3 regions of the Photobacterium sp. Alg240-V54 genome follow, and region 3 is predicted to be linked to each of the others. Evidence: predicted binding sites of a transcription regulator. Region 3 holds the regulator's gene; each other region holds the start of a gene.

Region 1 (10,194 bases), on a different contig from region 3:
CGAGCTCATGCGGTATATGTCCATCATGGATTGAGTACTAATGCTGATACATGGGCGCAGCAATGTGTTACTTGGTCAATAGCAAGTGGTATTGGTTGTGATATTGAGCGAGTACAGTGTGACTTAGGCGCTGGGGCGAGTGTCGAACAAGCCGCTCGTGATGCCCGTTATCACGCGCTATCGCAGCATATTCAATGTGGTGATACATTGCTGACTGCGCAACATGCTGATGATCAAATTGAAACCGTATTATTAGCCTTAAAACGCGGTAGTGGCCCGGCAGGGTTAGCGGCAATGCCGGTGTTAACAACCTTTGCCTGTGGGCAGCATTTACGGCCATTACTCTCTGTTAGCCGCGCCGACATAGAAGCTTATGGTGCTCAACACCAGTTACAGTGGGTTGAAGATGAAAGTAATCAAGATCAACGTTATGATCGTAATTTTATTCGTCATCAAATAACTCCGTTGCTTAACGAACGCTGGCCAGGTATACGTAAAGCCGTTACTCGTAGTGCGCATTTATGTGGTGAGCAAGAGGGCTTATTAGAAGAGTTGCTAAGCTGTCAGTTACAACAAGCACGACAAGCTGATGGTAGTTTGCGAATTGCTGAAAATATCAGTGCTCGTTTGGGGATGGCATTGATTCGACAGTGGTTAAAACAACAAGCTGTGATTATGCCTTCACTGGCTCAGCTTGAACAAATTTGGTTTAACCTTGTGCAAGCAAAGGCGGATGCTAATCCACAAGTGTGTTGGCAGCAATATCAAGTACGTCGTTATCAACAGCAGTTGTATTTATTACAGCAATGGCCTGACATCAGTGATTGGCAGCAACCATTATACCTTAATCAAGACTGTCATTTGCCTCAAGAGCTTGGCGTGGTAACGCTAAAACAGACCGCCTCTGCAACCTTAAGACCTCCTTACACTAACGAAACAGTATCAGTGCGATTTGATTACTTAGGGCCGGAAATCAAGCCTCAAGGACGTAGTGGTAAGCGTAAGTTTAAAAAATTGCTGCAAGAATATAAGGTACCGAGTTGGTTACGTCGTCGTACACCAATGCTATTTTATGGTGAGCAATTAGTCGCAGTAGCAGGGGTGTTTGTGGTGGCAGAGTTTGTTGCTACGACTTCGACAACAACCACAAAAGTCGAGTTTGAATGGTTACGGGCATAAACGTTGAGTTATTTGTCCTAAAACAATTATTAATTCGCATATGTTAAACTTATTAACATATGCGATTGTTTAATAAATATTTATTCAGATAGATATTCTTTTGTTGCTTAAATGGCCGATGCATATTATCGTACTAGTTCACTGATACGATGTAATGGCGAGAAAGGATAGATTATGAGTAAACCATCGACACTTGGAGGTGCATGCATTATTGCTAGTGTGTGCGTAGGCGCAGGAATGCTTGGGTTACCAAGTGCTGGTGCTGGCGCATGGACATTATGGACGGTACTTGCGATCTCAGTAACGATGGTGATGATGACGTTATCTGGATGGTTATTACTTGAAGCATTAAAGCATTATGAGTTTAAGGTATCGTTTAACACCATTACAAAAGATGTGCTTAAAGGCAAAGTCAATGCGATCAATAATTTATCGCTGTATTTTGTCGGTGGTATTTTACTTTATGCCTATATTTCGTCATCAGGTATGATTTTTGGCGGTTTACTTGATATTAACCCCAAACTCGCTTCGGTATTATTTGTCATTGCTTCTTCTGTGTTTGTGCTTCACTCAACCCGTGCTGTTGATCGGATCTCGATTTTACTGATTTTATTTATGATTATCAGTTTTGTGATTGGTATTTCAGGGCTTGCAGCTAATATCCAATTGCCGACTTTACTTGATAGTATTGATTCACAAGCAGATCTTTCTCCTTATGCACTTGCGATCCTGCCTGTGGCATTAACTTCTTTTGGTTATCATCATTCCGTAAGTACCATGCGTGATTATTACCGCGATGAAAACCGTGCTAAAAATGCTATTTTAGGTGGAACACTTATTGCTTTAACATTTTATGTGATTTGGGTGATATGTATTTTTGGTAATTTACCCCGCACGCAATTTGGACCGATTGTTGCAGCTGGTGGTAGTGTCGATGCGTTAATGACAGCATTGGGTGGAGTGGTGAACTCTAACAGCGTTAAACAGGCACTTAATATTTTCTCAATTGCCGCGGTAGTATCATCGTTTATCGGAGTAGGGCTCGGTGTATTTGATTACTTGGCTGATTTATTTGGCTTTGAAGATACCAACCAAGGCCGTTTTAAAGCTTGGGGAGTAACTTTTATTCCGCCATTAGTCTTTTCATTATTTGCCCCATTTGGTTTTGTGGCTGCAATTGGCTTAGCTGGTGCTGCCGCAACTATCTGGACCTGTATTATTCCCGCATTATTGGCTAAAAAATTACGCCAACGTCAGCCTGAACGACAAGGTTTTGTCGTACCCGGAGGCAATGTCACGGTGTATGCAGTAATAATCTTTGGAGTATTAACTGCGTGTTTCCATTTATTAGCGATGGCTGATGTATTGCCGATATTCAAAGGCTAATTGAGGCGTTACACCAAATAGATGTTATTTAATAAGTATAAAAAACGGCACTGATGAGTGCCGTTTTTTTTATTTGATGCTTATAAGTCAGTGTTAACGAAATTGCTGCACTTCTGGTAAGAAATCAAATCCGCCAGTGGCTAATTTTGCAATCAGTTGCTCACGGTTGATATCAAAAAATTTTACCAGATTATCAAGGCTATTAAATTCATCACGAATCTTCATATTGACAATACTCATCAACATTACAGTGTCCATGGTTTCAAATTTTGATAAATCCATCTATTAATCCTCGTGATCACTGATCAGTAAGTTGGCTGCCGCAAAAGCCGCTTGCTCTCGCACTGTGAGTGGTAACTCAGTATTAGCAGCAATATCATCCAAGGTTTTAATTGCGCACTTGATAGCGGTTGGAATATAGCCTTGATCACCACTGCCAATTTGAGAGTAAGTAACGCGAATTAACTCGCAACATTGATAAACTTGCATGGTCTTTCCTTTGCTAAAAATATTCACCTAACATCACAATAAAATGATCTTAGGTGAAGATATTTATGTTGTTACTGAGTTGAATATTATCATAGCAGCACAACAGATAAAAAATGTTTGTGATAATTTAGCCATAAAAAAAGCTGCCTAAAATTGGCAGCTTTTTAAAATCATATGGTTGTTAATTAAGCCATTTTTTGCTTAAGAAAGTCCATAACATCAGCAGCCATAACTGCTTCTTTAGTGCCAGTACGACGGTTCTTATATTCCATCTCACCGTTTTCAAGGCTTCGATCACCAATCACGATAGTGTGTGGAATACCGATCAGTTCCATATCAGAGAACATGACGCCTGGACGCTCTTTACGATCATCAAATAAGACTTCAACGCCCATTGCAGTAAGATCAGCATATAGCTTCTCAGCTGCTTCTTGAACGCGCTCTGATTTGTGCATGTTCATTGGTACGATAGCCACTTGGAAAGGCGCTAGTGCGTCAGGCCAGATGATGCCGTATTTGTCGTTGTTTTGCTCGATAGCTGATGCCACAACGCGTGATACACCGATACCGTAACAACCCATTTCTAGAATTGAATTCTTACCGTTTGAATCAAGGACGCTACAGTTCATCTTATCAGAGTAAGTGGTACCTAACTGGAAGATGTGACCGACTTCAATACCACGTTTTAGCATCAAGACACCTTGACCACATGGGCTTGGATCGCCTTCTACTACATTACGTAGATCATCAACACGGCCAAGTTCAACGTCACGACCCCAGTTGATACCGATGTTGTGTTTACCGTCGATGTTAGCACCGGCAGCAAAGTCACTCATAACCGCAACACTGTGATCAACGATAAATGGTAATGCAAGGCCAACAGGGCCTAGAGAACCCGCACCCGCGCCAACAAGTTCACGCATTTGTTCTTCAGTTGCCATTTCTAATGGAGACGCAACTTCAGCAAGGTTTTCTGCTTTGATTTCGTTAAGCTCGTGATCACCACGAATGATCAATGCCACGATAGGAGCATCGATGTCATCAGACGCTTTAACAAATAGTGTCTTAACTGTTTTCTCGATAGCAATACCGTGTTGTTCAACCAGTTCTGCAATAGTTTTCGCATTTGGTGTATCAATCACTGTCATTGCTTGTGTTGGCTGTGCGCGCTCAACAGCAGGTGCAATAGCTTCTGCTTTTTCGATGTTAGCAGCGTAATCAGATTCAGTAGAGAATGCGATTAAGTCTTCACCACTTTCTGCAAGTACGTGGAACTCTTGTGAGCCATTACCACCGATTGCGCCTGAGTCTGCCAATACTGGACGGTACTCAAGACCCATACGGTCAAAGGCTTTACAGTAAGCGGCATGCATTGTATCAAAAGACTTTTGTAAACCGTCTTTATCGATATCAAAGCTGTAAGCATCCATCATGCAGAATTCACGTGCACGCATTACGCCAAAGCGAGGGCGACGCTCATCACGGAATTTTGTTTGAATTTGGTAAAGGTTCAGCGGCAGTTGCTTATAAGAGCTTACTTCGTTACGTACAAGGCTAGTGATAACCTCTTCTGCCGTAGGGCTAAGTACAAACGGACGCATATGACGGTCAGTAAAGCGAAGTAGTTCAGGACCCATTTTTTCAGAGCGGCCTGTCTCTTCCCATAGTTCAAACGGCTGAACAACGGGCATCAAAGTTTCGATTGCGCCTGCATTATCGATTTCTTGGCGAACGATGTTTTCGACTTTACGCAGCACACGTAGACCGGTAGGTAGCCAGGTATATAAACCTGAAGCCAACTTACGGATCATACCTGCACGTAGCATTAGTTGATGACTAATGACTTCTGCGTCGTTTGGCGTCTCCTTCAGGGTAGAAAGAAGATATTTACTGGTACGCATTGATGGTATCCGTTATTGATAAAAGGAAAGAGAAGGAACTGATGTTCCACCCGTCAGTTTGATGACGATAGCCTGCTATATTACCAGCCTCGGCGCTATTCGCCAAAGATAACTGTGTTGAATCGATTATTGAACAAGGGTATCGATACTCACGACAGTAATGATCGGTTCTGCAACTGTAAACTGAACATTAAAATCAAATAAGTTTACCGCATAGAGCTTGCTGTCTGGTTTGCCTTTTTTATACGCAGGACGTGGATCTTGCGCGAGTACTTCAGTAATAACTGCTCGATGATAGTCAGCATGTTTACCAACTAATTGTTGCAATGCTGGTGGTGAAAAGTGCACTTCCAGTGTCGCAGGTTGGCTAGTCGCAAAGCCACCTAATGCTTTAGGTAAACTGTCGGAATAGGGAATATAAGGTTTAATATCAATAATTGGCGTGCCATCAACCAAATCGGCACCTGCAATATCAATAATGACTTGGCCATTACAATGACGAACGCCTTGTAATTTAACCGCCGACATACCAATGCCATTAGGACGAAAAGTCGCACGGCTAGCAAATACACCAATGCGCTCATTGCCTCCAAGTCGAGGAGGACGAACTGTCGGTCGCCAACCAGCCTCTAAGTTTTGGTCAAACAAAAATAATAGCCACACATGACTAAATTGTTCAATACCGCGTACTGCATCTAATGAGTTAGCCTGATCGTGTAAAATCACTTCACAGCGAGCACTAGGCACTAATCCTGGCTGGCGAGGAACGGCGAATTTTTCTTTATAAGGAGAGTGAACAATACCGATAGGTTCAATGCTATAAGCCATCAAATTAAGCCAATTATAAGCTGAAAGTAATTTGATAATATAACATAAAAAAAGAGCAGGCGATGAAGCCTGCTCTTGATGGAGATTGTATTAATTGGCGAGATTACCAGCCTTTAACCGCTCCGCCATTGAAGATGGTTTGGGCTGAATTATAGACATCGTCTGATTGGTAAGCTTGAATGAACTTTTGAACATTTTCAGCTTTGACGTTATCTTCACGCGCTACAATGATATTGACATAAGGTGATTGCTTATCTTCAACAAACACGCCATCTTTTTCTGGCGTAAGGTTTAGACTACTCGCATATGTGGTATTAATAATCGCTAAAGCAACATCATCTAATGAACGCGGTAGTTGCGCAGCTTCTAATTCAACGATTTTGAGGTTTTTAGGATTGCTAACAATATCCAATACCGTTGCAGTCAAACCCGTATCAGGTTTGAGAGTAATTAAACCTTGTTGCTGTAATAATAATAATGAACGGCCAAGGTTAGTCGGATCATTAGGAACCGAAATCTGATCGCCATCTTTTAATTCATCAACCGATGTAATCTTATTTGAGTAGCCAGCAATAGGGTAAACGAAAGTATTACCCGCGATCGCAAATTTATAACCACGATCTTTAATTTGCTGTTCTAGATAAGGTTTGTGCTGAAAGGCGTTAGCATCAATTGAACCTTCAGCTAAGGCTGCATTGGGTGATACGTAATCAGTAAAGGTGACTAATTCAACATCAAGTCCATATTTATCTTTGGCTTGTTTCGCTGCAACTTCTGCAACTTGCTCTTCTGCGCCAGCCATCACGCCAATTTTTACTTTATTGTTATCGACAACAGCTGTTTCTTGGTCACTACAACCTGCGAGTGTGACAGCAGCAGCAACGCCTGCAATGGCAAAAAGATGTTTAAGATTGAACGCCATAGTATTTCTCCTTAAATGGGCTTTCCCTAATTGTATAAATGATAAATAACAGCTTGAGTTATTAGCGGTGATCAACACGTTTTACTAAGTGATCACCAATAGATTGAATCAGTTGTACTAAAATAACTAACATAATAACGGTGATGGCCATAACCGTACCGTCAAAACGTTGGTAGCCATAACGAATACCGACATCGCCTAAACCGCCACCGCCAACAGTCCCCGCCATTGCCGAATAACTAATTAAAGTAACTAAGGTAATAGTGACAGCATTAATAATGCCCGGCAGCGCTTCAGGCAACAGCACTTTGATAATGATTTGAATTGGGGTTGCGCCCATTGCCTGTGCAGCCTCAATGAGTCCAGCCGGAATTTCCAGTAATGCACTTTCCACTAAACGAGCAATAAAAGGAATTGCGCCGACAGTAAGTGGCACAATCGCTGCAGCAGTACCAATTGAACTGCCAACCACAAATCGAGTAAAAGGAATAATCGCAACTAATAAAATAATAAAAGGGATTGAACGGCCGATATTAACCACAATACCAAGTATTTTATTTAAGACAGGGTTTTGCCATAAACCGTTTTTCTTGGTGAGGTGAAGGGCAACACCGAGTGGAATTCCAATAATAAAACCAATCAGACCCGCAACAAACACCATCGTCAATGTTTGTCCTAGTGCATCAATAAGTAATTCAGTTAGGCGCTGATTGCTCTGCCACCATGTTGTTATTGAATCAAGCGACATAACCTAGCACCTCAACCTGTAATTTATGATCACGTAAAAAAGAAATAGCATCATCAATAGCAGTTTGAGTGCCAAAGAACTCAGCCAGCATCAGACCAAATTTGACACCACCGGCATAATCCATATTTGAACTGAGAATGCTGATGTCGAGATTAAACTCACGTGCTACCTGACTAATTAAAGGTGCGTCAACAGAGTCTCCGGTAAATTCAAGTCGAATTAAGGGATAACTGCCTTTTACAGGGGTTGAAGTCATGCGTGATTGGTAATCTTCTGGGATCGACAAATCTAAGGTTGAGCGAATAAACGCTTTTGCTAGCGCGGTTTTAGGATGAGCAAAAATATCACCCACTAAACCTTGTTCAACTAGCTCACCATCACCGATGATCGCAACTTGATGACAAATACCTTTAACGACATCCATTTCATGAGTGATCAATAAAATGGTTAGATTAAGTTGCTGATTAATTTTACGTAACAAAGCTAATATTGATTGAGTTGTTGCAGGATCAAGCGCGCTGGTGGCTTCATCACACAATAAAACTTTAGGATCAGAGGCTAAAGCACGAGCAATGGCTACTCGCTGCTTTTGACCACCACTTAAATTTGAAGGGTAACTATTACGTTTATCTTCTAAACCTACTAGCGATAGTAATTCTGTTACTTTGGTATTAATTGCGTGAGCTGACACGCCCGCAAGTTCTAATGGCAAAGCAATATTGGCAAATACAGTCCGTGATGACAGTAAATTAAAATGCTGGAAAATCATGCCAATTTTGCGGCGAGCCAAAGTCAATTCATTTGATGATAGCTGTGTTAAATCAATACCATCGACAACGACATTACCTGAGGTCGGTTTTTCTAATAAATTCACACAGCGGATCAGGGTACTTTTTCCTGCGCCAGATGAACCAATCACCCCGAAAATCGTTCCTTGTTCAATCGTAAGGTTAATATCTTTTAGCGCATTAATCGCTTTCTCACCTTGATAGAACACCTTATTTACTTGTTTTATTTCTATCATTGAACTTCCTGATTCTTAGATGAAATGATTATATGACAGTGATGCTATATTGCATTAGTTGTTAATTATTGGTTATTGTAGTTAAATCATCTTAACTGCTGTTAACCTGATGCTATGGCTAATCGGTTTTTAAGTCAATAGCTATTTTTACGTCTAGACGTCTAAATGGTTGTTGGCATTTATAATAGTATTGGTAATATCGTGATCATCTCTGTGAATGTGATAACTAATACTTTTCGCTGCCAACTCGTGACATAATCACCACAATATCTACTTGTTGAGGGCTTTCTTGTGGCCAAACCTGCTGTCTTTATTGATCGTGATGGCGTAATAAATGTCGATCATGGCTATGTACATACTGTTGATGATTTTGAATACATTGATGGTGTTTTTGGTGCATGTAAAAAATTCAAAGAAATGGGTTATTTACTTGTTTTAGTTACCAATCAATCAGGTATTGCTCGTGGCATGTTCACCGAAGATGAGTTTATTAGCCTAACTGAGTGGATGGATTGGAATTTCGAAGATCAAGGTGTTGAATTGGATGGTATTTACTATTGCCCACACCATGCAACAGAGGGTAAAGGTGAATATCTACAAGATTGTGATTGTCGTAAACCAAATCCAGGTATGTTGATATCAGCGCAAAGCTATTTAGATATTGATATGTCAAAATCAGTGATGATTGGTGATAAAGCGGACGACATGAAAGCGGCAATCGCGGCTGATGTTGCTTTCAAAGTATTAGTACGTACAGGTAAAGCTATTACTGAAGAAGGTGAAGCTTTAGCAGATGTTGTTTTAGACAGTGTTAAAAATGTACCTACATGGTTAGCTGAAAACGCATAATCATAATCAGAAAGAGCAATCGTTTAGCGACTGCTCTTTCTGAGTATTGATTTATTATTGTTGTGATAGTTTTTATTTGTGATCGCATAATACCTTCTATACCTTCTATACCTTCTATACCTTCTATACCTTCTATACCTTCTATACCTTCTATACCTTCTATACCTTCTATTTATATATCTAAAACACAGATTTTAAATTGTGTAGCGACTAATAATGGCAATGTATAGACAGAACCCATATAGCAATAGCTTTATTGTGCTTAAAAAATAGATGAAAAATTGTAGGTAGATTAAAAAAAAAGCAGTTGATTGCTTGGGGGTAAAAAAACTATTGTCAGCCAATAAAATCTCCCTATAATGCGACCTCACTGACACGGACAACGGCGCAAGCGGTTACCGAAAGTCAGGATGTTCTTTAACAATTTGACCATGCAATCTGTGTGGGCACTCGTTGAATAGTTAAGTCGAAAGATTTATCAATGAACTGAGTGACCAATACAAATAACTACGGTTATTTGGCACAGTCAATTCATTATCGTTCTCTTCTCTATATGAAAAGAACAACGATAATAGCTTTAAAATTACTAAGGTAGTTTTGAAGTCAGTATTCATTGAGCCGTTTCGAAAGAAACAACAAAACTTTAATTGAAGAGTTTGATCATGGCTCAGATTGAACGCTGGCGGCAGGCCTAACACATGCAAGTCGAGCGGTAACAGATTGATAGCTTGCTATCAATGCTGACGAGCGGCGGACGGGTGAGTAATGCCTGGGAATATACCCTGATGTGGGGGATAACTATTGGAAACGATAGCTAATACCGCCTAATCTCCGATCTTTTACGAGATGGGAGCAAAGAGGGGGACCG
Region 2 (10,194 bases), on a different contig from region 3:
GCTAATGCAATCTGATTGGCTATCACTTCGCGGGATAAATCTTCTCGTGCAAACGTCCACCCTAATATTGTTACGGGACCAGTGAGCATTCCTTTAACAGGTTTAGTGGTTAAAGATTGTGCATAGCGGATCCAATCGACAGTCATTGGCTTGGATCGGTAAATATCTGACACAATAATTGCAGGTTTAACACAACGCGATCCATAACTTTGTACCCAGCCATATTGAGTAACGGCAAAGCCCTCTAGCTGCTCTGCAAAATATTCCACCATGTCATTACGCTCAGCTTCACCATGCACTAATACATCAAGTCCCAAATTATGCTGTCGAGTAATTGCATCTTGAATATGTATCTCCAGTGCTTGATGGTAGTCAGCCTCAGTTATTCGCCCCGCTTTAAAATCGCTACGTTGACTACGAATAGCCGTTGTTTGTGGAAATGAACCAATCGTCGTCGTGGGTAATAAGGGTAATTGCAACGCATGTTGCTGCTGAATCGCTCGCTCAGCATAAGGAAGCGCTCGTTGCGCTAATTGTGGTGTAATGGCTGCAGTACGTTGCTGTACTTGAGTATTATTCACACGTTCACTCTCAAGACGGGCTTTTATACTAGCACTGTAATCAGTACATGCAGCAATCGCACTTTGTTCACCATCAAGCGCTTGAGCCAATAAGGTAATTTCATGACATTTTTGTTTGGCAAATGCTAACCATTGACGAACGTCGCTATCCAGCTCAGTTTCACTCTCAACATCTATTGGGCTATGTAATAAAGAGCATGAACTTGCTAACCATAAATTACGCCCTAATTGCTGCTTTAGCGGCTGTAAACGAATTAGCCATTCAGCCAGATCTGCCCGCCATACATTGCGACCATTAATTACACCTGCAGATAGCACCCAATGACTTGGAATAGCGTCAGCCACGACTGATAATTGTGCTGGTGCTGCTGATAAATCAACATGTAAACCATCTACATTGAGCTGTGAAATTGTGGCGAGCTGATGGCTAATATCATCAAAATAAGTGGTCAGTAATAACTTAGGACCACCATGAAGCACTTGATAAGCTAATTTAAAACTTGCTGTCCATTCAGTGGGTAATTCAAGCGCTAATGCTGGCTCATCTATCTGTACCCACTCAACCCCTAATGCGGTTAATTTGGTTAATATTTGCTGATAGGCTGTTAATAAGCGAGGTAATAATGTCAATCGATCAAACCCTTGCTGTTTCTCTTTACCTAACCATAAATAAGACACCGGCCCTAATAATACCGGCTTAACGTTATGGCCTGCTTTTTTAGCCTCTGCCACTTCTTCAAATAACTGTTGCCAACTAACGTTAAAATTATCTTCTGCAGTAAATTCTGGCACGATGTAATGGTAATTAGTATTGAACCATTTGGTCATATCAGCAGCGGCACATGCACATCCCGTCGGCGCTTTACCACGTGCGACAGTAAATAAGGTATCTAAATCAGGAAAACCTTGCTGATGACGGCTTGGAATATGACCAAGCAACATGCTTGTGCCTAATACATGGTCATACCAAGCAAAATCCCCTACTGCAACGTAATCTAGTCCGGCACTAAGTTGATCATTCCAATGCCGATGACGCAACTCTTGTCCAACGTTTTTAAGTTGAGATTGATCGATCTCACCCTGCCAATAACGTTCTTGAGCAAATTTTAATTCGCGCTGACTACCAATACGTGGATAGCCTAAAATATGGGTCACCGTTTTAGTTATATCGGTCTTTTTTTCTGATTGTGCTGTCATTGTTATATTCCTTTAATCCGCTGTGTATTAACCATAAATCCATATAAAAACAATGGCTAAGATGACATTAGTTGACTAACACAGTGACCAATAATAACGCTGACAACAAGGTGATTTTCCTCATAACGATCATGAATTTTTTTCACGTTAAAACGCTAGTAATTGATAAAATCAATCGATAACATAGCCGTTTAGCCATCTGGATGTTTACAATTACAGCGTTAACGAGTAGATTATAAAACAATCAATGGCTAACTCAGTACTCCAAGGATGGAATATGATTGAACTTAAACACCTCAAAACATTAACAGTACTGAGAACAACAGGATCACTCACTGCAACCGCAAATAGTTTATATTTAACCCAATCAGCACTGTCTCATCAGCTAAAAGATCTGGAACAACGCTTAGGTAGCCAACTTTTTTTACGTAAAACACGCCCAGTACGCTTTACTGCTGAAGGTAAAGTGCTGCTTGATTTAGCCGACACCGTATTGCCCAAAATACAAATTGCCGAGCAAGCACTAGCCAATAGCAAACATCAGACAACGGCAAGATTACAAATGGCCATTGAATGCCATTCGTGTTTTCAGTGGCTAATGCCAGCATTAAAACAATATCAAGTACTATGGCCTGATGTGGATATTGATTTTTGCTCTGGGTTTAGTTTTGATCCAGTTCCGGCATTGGCTCAAGGCGAATTAGACTTAGTCATTACATCAGATATTCACCCTCGCAACGAAATTCATTATGAGCCATTGTTTGATTTTGAAATGTGCCTCATTGTTGCTTCGCAATCACCATTAGCGACAAAGTCATATATAGAGCCTGCTGATCTTATCGATCAAACTCTACTCAGTTATCCAATTCAACGTCATCGCTTAGATATTGTTAAGCACTTTCTTCAACCCGCAGCCATTGAGCCATTAGCATGGAAGCAAGCGGATAATAGTCTGATGTTGATACAAATGGTGTCTGCGGGAATGGGAGTTACGGCATTACCGAATTGGGCAGTTGATAGTTTTGTCCGTCAGGGATTAATTGTCAGCAAACCATTAGGCACCGGATTATGGCGGCGTCTCTTTGCGGCGGTACGAGCATCAGAATACCAGCACCACTATTTGAAGGCTTTTTTTGCAACAGCGAAACAGCAATGTCAGCAGCATTTGCAAGGTATTAAAGCGGTTTAACACCTTGCATCAATAAAGCTCACTTTACTTAAACTGATTATTTAGTGGATCGTAATGATAGCCTTGCTGAGCCATTTTTTCTGTCAGTTCAGTTTCACTTAATTCATAACGAGAGGTTAATTCTGCCATTGAGCAACACTCTAACCGTAAACGCTCATTCACAATGCCAATCACAATATGGGTATCCATACCAAGTAAGTTATTAATTTCCATTTTATCCCCCTTACTATTTCAATGATCATCGCCATTACTGTACGTAACTCATTAAGCATAGACGATATGTCATAAATTCTCCTTGCCGTATATCGCAGCTATAAAAAAGCCTTTATCTCAAACAAGATAAAGGCTATTTATGACTCACTGTGATGGCTTAAAATAAGGTTAATTGCATCACAGCTGAAAACGTAAGTAGTACCGCAGCTGCTAATAGCTGCCATTTATTGACGGTTTTATGTAATAAAATATGCCCTGACCATACCAGTAATGCAATGACTAAACACACCAATGAAGTGACAACTTCAACAGTATAAGGCGCAGTTGCAACCTCACCCATAAAGATAATTTTCCACACTAATAGCAAGACTGACACTATTGCACTCACAAAGCCTACAAAGGGTAAAATGCGGTGAAAAGCCTGTAAGCGGGTACGTGAAAACGTCAGTAATACATGGGCAAGTAAGCTACCGTATAGCGCCATCGCCATTAAACTTAACAGCATTTCAGGCATATCCATCATTGGCACTAACATCATCCAACAAATGAAACCTAATACATTCGATCCATAAAGTACGATGAGAGGCCCTGAATCTCGTGTTTTACTGGTTTTCACTTTGACAGTAAAAAATAACAAACTCAATAACGGCAGTATCGCCCATACTTTGCAGATCGTAGCTAACAACCAGCCAACCAGTAATACTGGCAACATTTTATGTACGCGACCACGTTGACCAGGGCAAATCTCCCCTTTGGTGAGAACTAAAGTAAGAATACATTGCGCACCAAGCAGTGCCGGAATTAAAAATGCGAGATAGCCGATCATAATAAGCATCATAAAAAATAAAGGGAGCACAATTATACTCAAGTCACGTCAAGATGCGAATCTCAGCCGCCCCTTTAATGCTAAAGATACTCACCTCATTAATTGTTCCATTTGCTGATCTTCAAATAGCCACGTCATGAACAAAAAGGAACACCAATAATGTTCGTTCGCTCATTTATGTGCGTTTGCTCACCAAATAGCATGTAATTTAATGGCATATTAACCATATTAAAATAGTGGGCGTTTAAAGCGCTAATAATATAATTCAATAACGATAAGCGAAACGAACATGACGACTTGGTTAGAAACAGAGGTTGTGATCATCGGCGGTGGTGCAACTGGTACGGGGATAATGCGTGATTGTGCCCTGCGCGGTATAAAATGCATTTTAATTGAAAAAGACGATTTAGCCTCTGGTACAACAGGTCGAAACCATGGCTTACTTCACTCTGGTGCCCGCTATGCTGTGACAGATCCAGAGTCCGCTAAAGAATGCATTACTGAAAATCGTATTCTTAAAAATATTGCTCGTCATTGTGTAGAAGATACGCAAGGATTGTTTATTTCTCTGCCAAGTGATGATCTTCAATTTCAACAGCAATTTATTAGCGCCTGCCAAGGTGCTGATATTGATGTCGAACAATTAACCCCACAACAAGCGTTACGATTAGAGCCGAACTGTAATCCGCATTTAATTGGAGCAGTAAAAGTCCCCGACGGTACCATTGATCCTTTTCGGCTTGCTTCATCAAATGCACTTGATGCTATCGAACATGGCGCACAATTGTTTAATCACACTTTTGTTACTGATCTTATTCAACAAAATGGCGTCGTTAAAGGGGTTAAGTGTTTAAACCTTAAAACCAATACTCACTTTGAAATTAGAGCGCAGCAGGTGATTAATGCGGCTGGGATCTGGGGACAGCAAATCTGCCAGTACGGTGATCTTAATATCACTATGTTCCCTGCTAAAGGATCATTATTGATCTTAGATTATCGCATTAATAATTTAGTGATCAACCGTTGTCGCAAGCCCTCTGATGCCGATATTTTAGTCCCAGGAGATACCATTTCACTGATTGGAACAACTTCGGAGCGGATTGATTATAAAGACATTGATGATCTTCATGTCACCAGCAAAGAAATTGATATTTTATTAAAAGAAGGTGCCAAGCTTGCTCCAATCATGGCCAATACTCGAGTATTACGCGCTTATGCTGGCGTGCGTCCATTAGTGGCTGTTGATGGTGATACTAGCGGTCGTAATATTAGCCGCGGGATCGTGCTATTAGATCATGCTGAACGCGATAGCATGGACGGTTTTATTACCATTACTGGCGGTAAATTAATGACCTACCGTATGATGGCTGAATGGACCACCGATTTAGTTGCCAAAAAACTGGGGAATACTACTCCTTGCACCACTCATCAACGGCCATTACCGGGTTCCGAACAACCAAAAGCCATTAAGCACACAGCCAGTTTAGCTAAACCTGTTTATCAATCCGCTTATTACCGCCACGGTGAGCGCGCGCAACAATTTTTAACCGATGATAAGAAAAGCCAAGCCATTATTTGTGAATGTGAAATGGTAACTTGTGGTGAAGTTGAATATGCCATCAAGCAACTTGATGTGCATAACTTAGTTGATTTACGCCGTCGTACTCGCGTTGGTATGGGACCTTGCCAAGGGGAATTATGTTCTTATCGAGCGGCTGGGCTATTTGCTGAATATGGCAACACTGATGGCAACCATGCCAGCCATATTCTGAGTGATTTTCTTGAAGAACGCTGGAAAGGCATTAAACCTGTTTTTTGGGGAGATGCTTTACGCGAAGCCGAATTTTCTTATTGGATTTATGAAGGTCTATTTGGTGTCAGCGATATTCCACCAGCAACAACATCTACCAATACTAACCAGCCACAAGGCGAGGAAAAATAATGAAATTTGATAATATAATTATTGGTGGTGGTGTTGCAGGCTTAACCTGTGCGATCCGTTGTGCTCAAGCAGGACTTAAAACAGCCGTTATTGCTGCAGGTCAAAGTGCACTCCATTTTTCTTCAGGATCAATTGATGTGTTAAGCCGTTTACCTAATGGTACTGCAATCCAATATCCTTTTCGTGAATTTGACCGATTAACGACTCAATCACCACAGCATCCTTACAGTAAATTAGGGCTTGATGTTACTTGTCAAGCGATTGATTGGTATCAACAGACAATGGCAAATATTGGCATTGAACTGCATCATCAAGCTGATGATTGTAACCATCTGCGCATTACTCCAATGGGAACATTTAAAGCAACATGGTTATCGCAATCCACTGTACACCCTTTTCCAATGTTTGAACCCGCACAAGCATTACATAAAATCGCATTAGTAACGATTGATGGTTTCCGTGATTTTCAGCCCCAATTAGCAGCCGATAACTTACGCCTATTGCCCCACTTTGCTAACGTGGAAATTACCACTGCAGCCGTTGCATTACCTGATGTTGAACTCATGCAGCGTAATCCGTGTGAATATCGCTCAATTGATATTTCTCGTGTCTTAGCCGATGACCATAAACTACAACGTTTTGCGTTAGCCATGAAAAATACCATTGGCGAGGCAGATCTGGTGGTTCTTCCTGCTGTCTTTGGCAACGGTACTGGCATTAAGATCATCAAAAAAATTGAACAGTTAACTGGTTACACACTGTGCGAAATTCCAACCATGCCGCCATCGTTACTTGGCATTCGTTTAGAAGATGCGATGAAAAGCTATTATAAATCGTTAGGTGGGTTGATTCTTGCTGGCGATGAAGTGACTCATGGTGAATTTGAGAATAACCAATTACAACGTATTTTCACTCGCCACCATGGTGACATGCCACTGGTTGCCAATCACTATTTACTCGCCAGTGGCAGTTTCTTTAGCCGTGGTTTACATGCAGAACGCCATCATATTGAAGAAGCCGTTTTTGGGTTAGATATCGCGCCATTAGCATCAACCAACCACCAGCATTGGTATCAATCACAATTTTTCAGCGATCAACCGCATCAATTTCTTGGCATGGGGGTTGAAACTAATCAGCAGTTACAACCTAGCCTTAACGGTAATACCATTACCAATCTCTATTGTGCAGGGGCTATTTTGGCGCATTACAATCCTATCTTTGAAGGCAGTGGTAGCGGTGTTGCTATTAGTAGCGGTTTTCATGCGGCACAATCAATGATCGCTCTACAGAACAATCATCAATCAAGCGCTATTTTTCCATCATTAGCAGAGGGCAATATCTAATGCTCAAGCAAGATACCAGTTTTGACCAATGCATTAAATGCACCGTATGTACCGTTTATTGCCCTGTTGCTAAAGCCAATCCGAATTACCCTGGCCCTAAACAATGTGGCCCTGATGGCGAGCGATTACGGATTAAAAGCGCGGAATTTTATGATGATATGCTCAAGCTATGCACCAACTGCAAACGCTGTGAAACCGCGTGTCCTTCTGGCGTTAAAATTGGTGACATGATTGCTGTTGCGCGTAGTAAACATGCTAAACACGATCTAAATATTAAAACTATTCGTGATTTTGTCCTTAGCCATACCGATTTAATGGGATCTGTCGCAACCCCTTTCGCACCAATCGTCAATGCGATTACCAGCATGAAACCGGTTAAAAAAGTCATGCATAAAACCATTGGGGTTCATGATCATAAAAGTTTACCTAAATATTCCCATGGTACTTTTCGCCAATGGTATAAAAAACACTGCCATAACCAAACTCACTATCCACAACAAGTACATTATTTTCACGGCTGTTATGTGAATTATAATCACCCACAATTAGGTAAAGATTTCATCAAAGTCATGAATGCAATGAACATTGGTGTGCAATTACTAAAAAAAGAAAAGTGTTGTGGTGTACCACTGATTGCTAATGGTTTCTTTGATAAAGCCAAGAAAAACGCATTGCTCAATACTCAAAGTTTTGCAGCGGTTGTTGAAAAATATAATTCAACCATTGTTTCAACCTCTTCAACTTGTGCGTTTACCTTACGTGAAGAATACCCACATGTTTTAAAAGTTGACAATGCCAACGTTGCTGATCGGATTGAGTATGTAACTCGTTTTCTACTTAAAGCATTTATGAATGGTAATACCCCTAAGCTAAAACCTATTAATAAGAAAGTGGTCTATCATACTCCGTGCCACCTTGAGCGTACCGGAGGGAGTTTATATACCATTGAATTACTGAAAATGATTCCAGGTTTAGAACTTGAGGTATTAGATAGTCAATGTTGCGGCTTAGCCGGAACTTATGGTTTTAAAACTGAAAATTATGATACTTCAATCAAAATTGGTGAGGACTTATTTCAAAAGATCCGCCAAGCCAATGCTGATTATGCAATAACTGATTGTGAAACCTGTAAATGGCAAATTGAGGAAAACACTGATTTAAAAACAATTCATCCAGTTAGTTTACTGGCTATGGCATTGGCTAACTAAACACACCTTTACCAATCGGTTATTTTTGATAATACTAATCAAATACGCAGTATTTTCCCCGATTAAATACTGCGTACTTTTTAACTCGCGCAATAATTAGCGAGACAGGTTTATCAAACGATTGAGTCACATTATTATGTTATTTCTAAAACCACTAGGACTATTGTTTACCGCACTGATATTAAGCAGCTGTTCCTTTATGGCTATTGCAGCTGATAGCACAGAAGCCGTTCATTTTAAAACAGGAACGAGCAGTGAACAGTATGTCGCCACAACTGCCAGCTATGATGTTAATAATTATGTTTTTTATGCCAAAAAAGATCAGCACTTAAAAGTCACCCTCGACACCAAAAGCACTAAATTATGGGTTATTCTTCTCGATTCAAAACTTGAACGAATTGCTGATTTAAATCCATATTCTGCTGATATTAATGACAATGGCGAATATGTATTACCTTACAATGGCAAATACACTATTCGCATTGGTCAATATCGCGCCTTTGCTCGCCGTGGTGAAAGCAGTCATTACACATTAACTATCGCGATCGATTAGCTATTATTGCCTCATTGAGGTTGTAAAACAGGTTGTTGCTTGGTTTTCATTAAGTACCCACATAAGATAAACATCAGTGAGTACAATACTGTACCTCCAGTAACAACCATACTCCAACCGCCATGCTGCCAGCAGTAAATCAGCAAAAAGCCCCCTAAACTACCACCAACATAATAATGAACTAAATAGAGCGCAGTAGCCGTTGCTTTAGCGACTTTGGCATGATGACTAACCCAAGCATAAGCTAATGAGTGGGTAAAAAATGCCCCAGAGCTCAATAACAGCAAGCTGATTAAAATAGTAATGCGTGATTCAACTAAACCTAACCACATTCCCACCAAACTTAAAATACCGCCTAAGATCATTCCAGATATTGGATTAAACTTACTTGCCCAACGACCGCTTAAACGTGATGTAATAGTGCCACTTAAATAACAAACAAAAATTAATGATGCCCAACTTAATGGCAAATTAAATGGTGCGGCTACCAATCTAAATCCAGTCACTGAATAAAGGTTAATAAATAACCCAAAATTTATTCCGCCAATTAACATTGCTAACCACAAAACAGGTTGTTTAAGATGGTCGATTAATTGACGAGCATGTACATGTAATTGATGGTTATGACGAACAAAATGTTGCTGTGGTGGTAATAATTTAATCACCACAATAGCCCCAATTAAACTCATGGCCGCCATTCCGAATACCGCCCAATGCCAGCCTAGCTGTTCACCAAAAATACCGCCATACAATCGTCCAGCAATCCCGCCTAATGAGTTAGCACTAATATAACTCCCCACTGCTAACATTAATGCTGTAGGGCTAAACTCTTCTGCCATATAAGCCACAGCAACCGCGACATAACCTGCAACCGAAACTCCCATCACCGCGCGTACTAAAGTTAGGCTCAATAAATTTTGAGTGAAAACCATCGCAATTCCCACAATGGGCATCAATAGTAAGCTAATCACCATAATCAGTCGTCGTCCGACTATCTCAGAAGCAATGGCCCACGGAATTAAACATACTGCCAGCATTAATGTTGTTGCCGCTAACACCCAGTTAATTTGAGTCGCGGACACAGCAAATTCTGTCGCCATCAATGGCAACATTGGCTGAAATAAATATACATTACAAAAAAC
Region 3 (10,194 bases):
AATTAACCCCATATAATGACAAAGATGATCAATTTCATGATCTTGGTACTGTCATCGCTTACATATGGGGCTTAATCCATTAGCGAGTTGGTGGCGCAGCACTTTCACGAATGACCAGTTTTGCATCCAGTAACCGTGATCCTGCCTGAACATCTTTGCCTTTTAGTAACTCAAGTAGCATTAACATCGCCTGACGACCGATTTCATAACGTGGTTGTGAAACCGTGGTTAATGGTGGATCGCAATACTCTGCAAATTGAATATCATCAAACCCGACAATAGAAATATCGTACGGCACACGTAATCCAAGCCGTTTGGCTTGTTGCATCGCGCCAATTGCCATTACATCGGAGTGACAAAACAATGCTGTTGGTGGCTCAGGTAGCGCAAGTAGGGCCGTAATTGCACGAGCACCTGCTGCAAAACTAAAATCACCTTTAATGGTGTAGGCTGGATTGAGCGTGATCCCTGCGCGGCGTAATGCTTGCTGGTAACCTTGCTGACGGAATTGCGAGAGGGCAGCTTTATCAGGGCCAGTAATTTGTGCTATGCGTTTATGCCCCATTTGGGTGAGGTAATTTACCGCATCAAAAGCTGCCGTCAGGTTATCAATATGTACCGTTGGTAACTCAAGTTCTGGTGCATATTCACATGCCATCACTAATGGTGGCAGGTTTTTTTGTTCCGGCTTACTGACATCAAATGGCAAGTTATTACCTAATAACAACATGCCATCAGCTTGCTTAGTAAACACTAAATTAGCGAATGAGTTTTCACGACGTTGTTGTTGACCGCTATCACCCAGTAACACTAAATAGCCATTTTCCATTGCTGCTTCTTCAATTCCACGAATAATTTCAGTGAAATAAGGATCACAGATGTCCGGCACAATGGTCACGATAGTTTTCGATTCATTGCGGCGTAGGTTACGTGCCAGTGAGTTGGGTGAATATCCAGCTTCCATTACGGCTTGTTCAACCTTTTTCCTGGTTGATGCCGATACTTTTTCCGGGTTCATCAATGCGCGTGAAACTGTCGCAGTTGATACTCCGGCTAGCTGGGCAACGTCCTTCATTGTCGCCATAGTGCTTTCCTCTTTTGCTATATCTCTCTAGTGTACAGCTGGTTATCTGCGACAAAAATACTCAGATAGGCTTTCCAGCTAATTCGTAACCGACTGAAAAAAGTCAATTCATATTCATATTGTAGAATGGATACAGAAGCTGAAACTTGCTTTCAATAGCATAAATTACATTCGCTATGTGAACTGTATCGCATTGTGTAGTTTAAGTTAAATCTTGTGGTTCGACATCAATTGACCAACGAATTTTTTTCGCGAGGGGCAATAGTTGTATCGCAGGTTTAGCAATAGTGAGTATTTGCTGCAATTTATTACGATTAGGTATTTGTAATATTAACTGCCATCTAAATCGTCCCGCGCGTCGAGCTAGCGGGGCTGGATTTGGCCCTAATACACAACAATCTTGATCGTAAACTGGGCTCGCTTCAAAAATAGCGCGCACTTGTTGTAAAAATTGGCACACTTGATCACTGTCATTGGCTTCAGCGCGCAATAGCACTAAGTGTGTAAAGGGTGGTAATAGCGCTTGGCGACGTTCAGTTAATGCAGCTTGAGAAAAGACACCATAGCCTTTGTGCAGTAACGATTGCAGCAGTTGATGCTCAGGATGATGGGTTTGTAATAATACTGAACCGGGCTTACTGGCACGGCCTGCACGGCCTGCCACTTGAATAAATAGTTGGGCTAACCGTTCTGAAGCACGAAAATCATTACTAAATAATGCACTATCAACATCAATCAGTGCCACCAAGGTAACATTGGGAAAGTGATGCCCTTTAGCGAGCATCTGAGTACCGATTAAAATCTGATAGTCATTGTTTTTAATCGCTTCTAAATAGTTTTCAAGCGATCCTTTACGACGGGTGCTATCACGATCAATACGTACTGTTTTAAATTCAGGGAACAGTTCTGCTAGTTGTGCTTCAAGTTGTTCAGTACCGACACCGACAGGCAGTAGTTGGGTTGAACCACATTGTTGGCATTGATGCATTATCGGCCGCTGCGTTGCACAATGATGACAACGTAATTCACCTGATTGCTGGTGCAGGGTGTAATAGGCGTCACAACGAGTACATTCTGCGATCCAACCACATTCGTGACACATCATTGCTGGTGAAAAACCGCGGCGATTAAGAAACAGCATCACTTGGTTACCCGCATTTAAGTGTTTTCGCATTTCCGCAATGAGTGGAGCAGATAAGCCCGCATTTAAATATAAGCCTTTGACATCAATCACTCCATGGCGGGCAGCACTTGCATTACCAGCACGCTTTGAAAGGGTTAGGTAATGGTATTTACCTGTTTGCGCGTTATGTAAGGTCTCAAGTGCGGGGGTGGCAGAGCCTAAAACAATCGGAATATTTTCTTTATTTGCGCGCATTACCGCCAGATCACGAGCATGGTAACGCAAGCTGTCTTGTTGTTTATAAGACGCATCATGTTCTTCATCAACAATAATAATGCCGAGATCAGCAAATGGCGTAAACAATGCAGAGCGGGTACCGATAATGATCCCGGCTTGATTATCTCGTCCTGCAAGCCACGCCGCCATACGCTCGCTATCGTTGAGGCCTGAGTGAACGGTTTCTAACGGCACATTAAAACGGCGCTTAAAGCGGTTAATTGTCTGCGGGGTTAAGCCAATTTCAGGTACTAAAATCAACGCTTGTTTACCTGCCGCTAAAACGGGTTCTAGCAGGTTGAGGTAAACTTCAGTTTTACCCGAACCGGTAACACCATCTAATAGGTAACAGCCAAATTCTGGATTACTGTTAACCGTTGCAATCGCTAATGCTTGTTCTTCATTTAAGCGTGGCTTTTGCTCGGTAATAGCAAACTGTGGCTGCCACTGTAGTTGTTTAGGTTGTTGTTGCTGTTCAACTATCCAACCTTTTTGCATCACCGTTTTTAGGGTAGCACTGCTAACATCATCGGCAAGTAAAGCGTCATGACTCAAAGGCCCATGACGTAATAGATTGAGAATTTGAGCTTGTTTAGGCGCACGCTTTAAACCATTAAGCGGTTGTTCTCGTCCAGTATCGGTTAACTGCCAATATTTTAATGTTGCTGTTGATGCGGCGCGACCTTTACGCAATAACGCTGGCATGGCATTGGCTAATGCATCACCTAATGGGTATTGATAATAATTACTGGCCCATTTTAGTAACCCAAATAATGGTGGTTGCCACAGAGGTTGGTTATCTAATACTTGCTGAATCGGTTTTAATTGTTGGATTGGAAAATCTGAATCATTACCGATAGCCACTACGATCCCTACCAATCGCTGCCGACCAAAAGGCACCAGTACTCGTCCGCCAATAACGGGTGTCATGTCAGGTTTGATTAAGTAATCAAAATTTTTGTCGAGTGGGACGGGTAAAGCAACGCGTGCTATTGGGTGGGTCATATTTTATCGCTTTAATTGAGCTTATACTAAATAGTAACAGATCGCGTGATAGGGAATCAGTACTGCAATGTGAGTACTATTATTGACTGTTTTAGTGATGAATAAAATAGAGTGATAAAAAACAGTGCTCGAGTTGATCTCTGGGGAATGATTGATTACTATACGCCGCCTGATTTGTCGTAAATCTACGACAGACTATTTTATTAACCACGTGTGGTGCCCGGCTTTGGATCGGGAGAGCGACACGGCCTTAACTTGAGGTTTCCCCATGAAACAAGGTATCCACCCAGAATACAAAGCAGTAAACGCACGTTGTTCTTGCGGCAACACTTTCGTATTTAACTCTACTATGAGCAAAGACGTTAACCTTGACGTATGCGATAAGTGTCACCCATTCTACACTGGTAAGCAACGTCAAGTTAGCTCTGGTGGTCGTGTTGACAAATTCAACAAGCGTTTCGGTGCACTTGGTAGCAAGTAATTACTTGCCGACCGAATGTAAAGAAGAGGGATGCCTAGGCATCCCTTTTTTTATCGCTTCAATATGTAATACATAAAAAAACCAGCATAAAAGCTGGTTTTCTGCTATCTGATATACGTATTATTCATTAATGTCTTCGTAACTGATGCCCATCGCTTCCATTAAGGCTTTTGCTTCTGCTGGCAGATCATCGGGATGATCTTTACGAATGTCGTCATCAGTAGGTAACGGCTGACCAGTATAAGCATGCAAAAAAGCTTCACATAATAGTTCACTGTTGGTGGCGTGGCGCAGGTTATTGACCTGACGACGAGTACGTTCATCAGTAAGAATTTTGAGAACCTTTAATGGAATAGACACTGTAATTTTTTTTACTTGTTCATTTTTCTTACCGTGTTCTGCATAAGGGCTAATATATTCGCCATTCCACTTTGCCATGTTTTACCTTCTCAGCGATGTTTAATTAATAATGATAACAATGTCGCGATGACGGTTGTTAGTGCATAGTCATGATAGGCGGCGATATTACGTGAACATCGTTAGTTTGTCCTCTACCGTGGTATACAACTGTTGCTAGATCACGACTATTTTTTTCAATAATTGAATTTTAGCGGGATTTACCGCTATAAGCAAAGACATATAGACGTCCAGAAGTGTTGACGTCTTGTTTTGATGTGGTTAAGGTTGTGTAGCCACCACAATTTATTTTCAGGGATCACCCCTTTATAACAAGGAACGTTATTATGAGTGACAAGCAGCTTGCAACAATTGCAGTCCGTACCGGTATTGATGTTGACTCACAATATAATGCCGTCGTGCCCCCGATCTATTTAACCTCGACTTACAGTTTTCCAGCTTTAGGTGAGTTACCGCAATACGATTACTCTCGTTCAGGCAATCCTACTCGCAATACATTAGCGGATGCATTAAGCGACATGGAAGGGGGAGCGGGCGCTGTGGTCACCAGTTGTGGCACCTCGGCAATGAATTTATTAGTGTCAGCATTGTTAGGGCCTGATGATTTGCTTGTTGCTCCACATGATTGTTATGGCGGCAGCTATCGATTATTTAATACTCGTGCTCAAAAGGGTGACTTTAAAGTATTGTTTATTGATCAAGCTGATCCTGATGCGCTAGCTGCAGCGTTAGCACAAAAACCGACTTTGTTATGGCTTGAAACTCCGTCGAACCCTTTGGTAAGAGTGATTGATATTGAAGTTATTAGTCAGCAAGCACAGGCAGTCGATTGCCAAGTTGCGGTTGATAACACCTTTCTGTCACCGTTATTGCAGCAGCCGTTATCGCTAGGGGCTGATTTTGTGGTGCATTCAACCACTAAATATATTAATGGCCATTCTGATGTTGTTGGTGGTGTATTAATTGCGAAACAGCAATCAGCGGCTGAAAATTTAACTTGGTGGGCGAATTGTATTGGTGCCACAGGCGCACCTTTTGATGCTTATCTAACATTGCGCGGTTTGCGTACTTTAGCGCCTCGAATGAGAATGCATGAAGAAAATGGTGCGGCGGTATTAGCCTATTTACAACAACAACCCTTGGTTGGCACCATTTACCACCCGAGTTTACCTACTCATCCTGGGCATGAGATAGCTAAACGTCAGCAGCGTGGATTTGGGTCAATGATGAGTTTTGAATTTGCAGGAACTGATCAGCAACTGCAACGATTTGTAAAAACATTACAATTATTTTCATTAGCAGAGTCGTTAGGAGGAACGGAGAGTCTTATTGCTCATCCGGCTTCAATGACTCACCGCGCTATGACCGATGAAGCTCAACGGGCAGCTGGTATTTCAACATCTTTATTACGGCTATCGGTAGGCTTAGAAGATCCACGCGACTTAATTGCCGATCTTAGCCACGCCTTTACTGTCGCGCAGGGGGAGTGCTAATGATAAAAGATCTGCGTCAGTTGCATAAATTTGGTGGTAGTAGCCTTGCCGATGCGCAGTGTTATCGGCGCGTGGCTGAGATTTTAGAATCTTACTCTGTGGTGAATGATATTGTGGTCGTCTCTGCTGCAGGAAAAACCACTAATCAACTGTTATTGTGGCTAGAACAATTGGTTACTGATGGCCGCTTAGCTCATGCAACGCTATTATCCATTCGTAGTTTTCAACAGCAATTAATCACTGAGTTGTTGACGCCAGATCACGCGCAACCACTGCTGCAACAGCTATATGCTGAGTTAGCCCTGATCGCTAAGTGGGGCGAAGCACCATTGACGACAGAGCTAAAAAATACCGTTTTAGGCCATGGTGAATTATGGTCAGCACGGTTATTAGCTGCGTTACTTAATCAGCACCAATTGGCAGCAGTAGCGATTGATTCACGGCTGTTTTTACGCGCTGATCATGCTGTTCAACCTGCAGTAGATAAAGCGTTATCACAACCATTATTGCAACAGTTATTGGTTCAATATCCTCAACAACGATTAGTGATCACCGGTTTCATGGCCGCAAATCAGCATCAGCACACAGTATTATTAGGCCGTAATGGATCTGATTATTCAGCCACTATGATTGGTGCTTTAGCTGGCGTTGAACGGGTGACCATTTGGAGTGATGTTGCTGGTGTTTATAGTGCCGATCCACGTAAAGTGACTAATGCTTGCTTACTGCCATTATTACGCTTAGATGAAGCTAATGAACTTGCTCGTCTTGCTGCACCAGTATTGCATAGCCGTACTTTACAGCCGGTGGCGCAAAGTGCGATTGATTTAACTTTACGTTGTAGCCATCAACCGGAATCAGGATCAACACGGGTAGAGCGAGTATTAGCCTCGGGTCGCGGTGCTAAAATTATTTCGTCGTTAAATGATGTGTGCTTGATTGAGCTTGGTGTGCCGCAAGGTATGGTGTTGGCATCGGTACAACATGATGTGCAGCAGTTGCTTGATAAATCGCAATTACAACCATTGGCTCAAACCGTTGATCAAGGTAAGCGACGGATTATTTTGGCTTACACTCAAGAAGTGGTAAATAGCGTTCTTAGCTTGCTACAAGACAGTGGTGTTGCTGCCGAATTACGGCTACGTGAAGGTTTTTCAATGGTGGCGGCTGTTGGGGCTGGTGTATTAAATAACCCTAATCATTGCCATGGATTCTATCAGCAATTAAAGGGATTGCCGGTTGAATTTATGACAGAAACAGAGTCAGGGCTAAGTTTAGTGGCAGTGCTGCGTGATATTGACACTGATGCGTTAGTTAACGCTATTCACCAAGCGCTATTTCAAGCTCAAAAAAGCGTCGCAATTGTATTGTGTGGCAAAGGCAATATTGGCAGTCACTGGTTGAGTTTATTTAGCCGCGAAAAGGCAGCACTGGAACAGCGTCATGGTATGCAATTTAGTCTAATTGGTATTGTTGGTCAGCAACAATGCTGGTTAGACTGCCAGGGAATCGATCCTCAGACGGCCTTAGAACAGTTTCTATTACATGCGGTAGATTATCAATTACCGCAGCTATTATCTCAGTTAGCTGCGGTTGAATATGATGATGTAGTCGTGGTTGATGTGACCGCAAGTCATCAGCTGGCAGCACTATATCCACACATTGCTGCAACGGGGTTACACCTGATTTCAGCCAATAAAATTGCCGGCTCTGCCACAACGTCTGAGTATCAAGCTGTCATCGATGCGTTTGCTAAAAGTAGTCGTCATTGGCTATCCAATGCAACTGTTGGTGCTGGGTTGCCGATAAACCATACTGTGCGTGATTTACGTGAAAGTGGCGATAGTATTTTAGCGATATCAGGCGTGTTTTCTGGCACTTTATCGTGGTTATTTCAACAATTTGACGGCAGCCTGCCATTTTCAGCGTTATTGGAACAAGCATGGCAGCAAGGGTTAACCGAGCCTGATCCTCGTCACGATCTCGATGGCAGTGATGTGATGCGTAAGCTGGTTATTTTGGCACGAGAATCTGGGTTTGAGATTGAGCCTCAGCAAGTATATGTTGAGTCATTAGTCCCTTTGAGTTTACAAACTTTAAGCGTTGATGATTTTTTTGAACAAATGGCTGAGCTGGATCTGTTATTAGCTGAAAAATTAGTTCGTGCGGTTAAGGAAGATAAAGTATTACGCTATGTCGCTCGACTTAATCGTCATGGAAAAGCCTATGTTGGTTTAGAAGCGTTGCCTAGTGAACACGCATTAGCGAACTTATTACCTTGCGATAATATTTTTGCGATTGAAAGTCAGTGGTATCGAGAGAATCCGTTAGTGATTCGGGGCCCTGGAGCGGGAAGGGATGTGACTGCTGGCGCATTAATCTCGGATATTAATCGGTTAGCAACGATGTTGTAGTATGTGATAGAGAGCCCAATAAAAAGCCGCAGTTTCTAAACTGCGGCTTTTCTATTTGATAATGGTTTAGTTGATAGCAACTGCGCTATTTTCACCGTCCATATCTTTTAGTTCAGCTAATACTTCTTCTGCCCATAATATCCAAGCTTGGCGATTATGTAGACCACGACGCAAAGTTAAGCGGTCTAGGCGTTGTTGGCGATCCATGTTCTTATAATCGCCAAAGTGAATTTGCTCTAGCTCTTGATAATGACCAATCAAAATATGTGATTCATCAATTAAAGCTTCAAGTTGTTGCTGCATAGGTAATGAATTGTGAACACCACAAATCAGTAGCTTGGCAGAAAACTCATCGCGAGTAGTGGGATTACGAGCCGGTTCTTGGAACCACTCAAATAATGCCTGTCGGCCAAGATCCGTAATCGCATATACTTTACGATCAGGCTTACCATCTTGAGGTTCAAGACGACAGGTTACTTGGTCGTTGGTTGCCATTTTATTAAGTTCACGGTACACCTGCTGGTGGCTCGCTTTCCAAAAATAACCAATACTGTGTGAGAATTCTTTGGTTATATCATAACCCGTTGCTTCGCGAGTGCTTAGCACTGTTAAAATTACATGTGGTAGTGACATCTCTTCTATCCGTTAAATATATAAAATAAAAACACAATAGGGCTTGGATTATGTAACGCTTCAAATGACGTTTTTAATTTATAATCGTGCTATTGCACTGCCTAATTGTGGTCGCATAGAATATCATTAATTGACTCAATATCGATACTTCTAGTTGAATTATCTGTTACTGAGGCGTTTCAATTTATTATCTTGTGAGCTTACACGAGGTTAATTTAGCCCTAAAAAATAACAACCTGATTGAAATCTATTCATCTTTTATCATATTGAGCTTTTCTATCTTAGACTGTATAAGCAATATAGTGCTGTATCAAAATTGAGACTTTGCGATCTTTTTTAACAAAATTGTAAATAACCACTCAAAAAAAAAGGCTATCAAAAGATAGCCTTATTTAAGATTTTACGATGATAAGTTGATTAACCGGTATTACGCATACCTGTTGCGATACCTGCAATTGTCACCATCAGTGCTTCTTCAAGCTCTTTTGGTAATTCTTCTTGCTGACGCGTACGGTAAAGTAACTCGGCCTGCAACATATTAAGTGGCTCAACATAAATATTACGTAAGCGAATAGATTCAGCACCCCATGGGTCTTGCTGCATCAAGTGGTCATTATTTTCCACCGTCAGTACTGCTTTAATATCTTGCAGTAATTGCGAGCGTAACTGTTTACCTAATGGCCATAATGCTTCGTTTGTTAAGCGTTGGTCATAATATTCAGCAATACCAAGGTTAGTTTTGCTGTATACCATTTCTAACATACCCAAGCGGGTTGAGAAAAATGGCCATTCACGGCACATATCTTCTAATAATGCTGCGTGACCATTATCGATTGAATATTGAATCGCTTCACCAGCACCTAGCCATGCCGGTAGTAACAGACGGTTTTGACTCCATGCAAAAATCCATGGAATAGCACGCAGACTTTCAACGCCACCATTAGGGTTACGTTTTGCAGGACGCGAACCGAGTGGTAGTTTTCCTAGCTCTAATTCCGGTGTTGCAGCACGGAAATAAGGCACAAATTCAGGGTTATTACGCACAACGTTACGGTATGATTCACACGATACGCTCGATAGTTCATCCATCACATGACGCCATTCTTGTTTCGGTGCTGGTGGTGGTAATAAGTTTGCTTCTAGGGTTGCACTGGCATAAAGGCTGAGGCTGTTAATTGCAACTTCAGGTAAACCTAATTTGAAGCGAATCATTTCACCTTGCTCGGTAACTCGTAAGCCACCTTTTAGGCTGCGTGGCGGTTGCGACA

Evidence for each region. The regulator MetJ, encoded in region 3, represses methionine synthesis genes. The targets are predictions, from matches to a motif close to TTAGACNTNTANANGTCTAA.
Region 1: a site for MetJ is predicted at 8,623-8,642, ahead of metN (methionine ABC transporter ATP-binding protein MetN). Genes of this name have one in related genera too.
Region 2: a site for MetJ is predicted at 1,970-1,989, ahead of metE (5-methyltetrahydropteroyltriglutamate--homocysteine S-methyltransferase). Genes of this name have one in related genera too.

Annotation. Positions count from the first base shown of each region.
Region 1 is NZ_UNRL01000013.1:11-10,204, reverse strand. Features, by position in the region: gene tilS (tRNA lysidine(34) synthetase TilS) at 1-1,179, shown strand, start outside; gene G6R09_RS18675 (aromatic amino acid transport family protein) at 1,354-2,565, shown strand; gene G6R09_RS18670 (DUF4250 domain-containing protein) at 2,659-2,847, opposite strand; gene G6R09_RS18665 (YaeP family protein) at 2,851-3,054, opposite strand; gene G6R09_RS18660 (proline--tRNA ligase) at 3,240-4,955, opposite strand; gene tsaA (tRNA (N6-threonylcarbamoyladenosine(37)-N6)-methyltransferase TrmO) at 5,082-5,783, opposite strand; gene G6R09_RS18650 (MetQ/NlpA family lipoprotein) at 5,887-6,705, opposite strand; gene G6R09_RS18645 (methionine ABC transporter permease) at 6,767-7,453, opposite strand; gene metN (methionine ABC transporter ATP-binding protein MetN) at 7,443-8,477, opposite strand; gene gmhB (D-glycero-beta-D-manno-heptose 1,7-bisphosphate 7-phosphatase) at 8,769-9,326, shown strand; partial or broken rRNA gene G6R09_RS19875 (16S ribosomal RNA) at 9,971-10,194, shown strand, end outside.
Region 2 is NZ_UNRL01000003.1:36,823-47,016, forward strand. Features, by position in the region: gene metE (5-methyltetrahydropteroyltriglutamate--homocysteine S-methyltransferase) at 1-1,778, opposite strand, end outside; gene metR (HTH-type transcriptional regulator MetR) at 2,056-2,967, shown strand; gene G6R09_RS09345 (DUF4250 domain-containing protein) at 2,992-3,180, opposite strand; gene G6R09_RS09350 (hypothetical protein) at 3,338-4,006, opposite strand; gene glpA (anaerobic glycerol-3-phosphate dehydrogenase subunit A) at 4,296-5,948, shown strand; gene glpB (glycerol-3-phosphate dehydrogenase subunit GlpB) at 5,948-7,291, shown strand; gene glpC (anaerobic glycerol-3-phosphate dehydrogenase subunit GlpC) at 7,291-8,499, shown strand; gene G6R09_RS09370 (hypothetical protein) at 8,699-9,052, shown strand; gene G6R09_RS09375 (MFS transporter) at 9,064-10,194, opposite strand, start outside.
Region 3 is NZ_UNRL01000005.1:156,315-166,508, forward strand. Features, by position in the region: gene cytR (DNA-binding transcriptional regulator CytR) at 80-1,105, opposite strand; gene priA (primosomal protein N') at 1,287-3,488, opposite strand; gene rpmE (50S ribosomal protein L31) at 3,757-3,969, shown strand; gene metJ (met regulon transcriptional regulator MetJ) at 4,090-4,407, opposite strand; gene G6R09_RS14240 (O-succinylhomoserine (thiol)-lyase) at 4,713-5,879, shown strand; gene G6R09_RS14245 (bifunctional aspartate kinase/homoserine dehydrogenase II) at 5,879-8,293, shown strand; gene G6R09_RS14250 (PadR family transcriptional regulator) at 8,360-8,926, opposite strand; gene ppc (phosphoenolpyruvate carboxylase) at 9,344-10,194, opposite strand, start outside.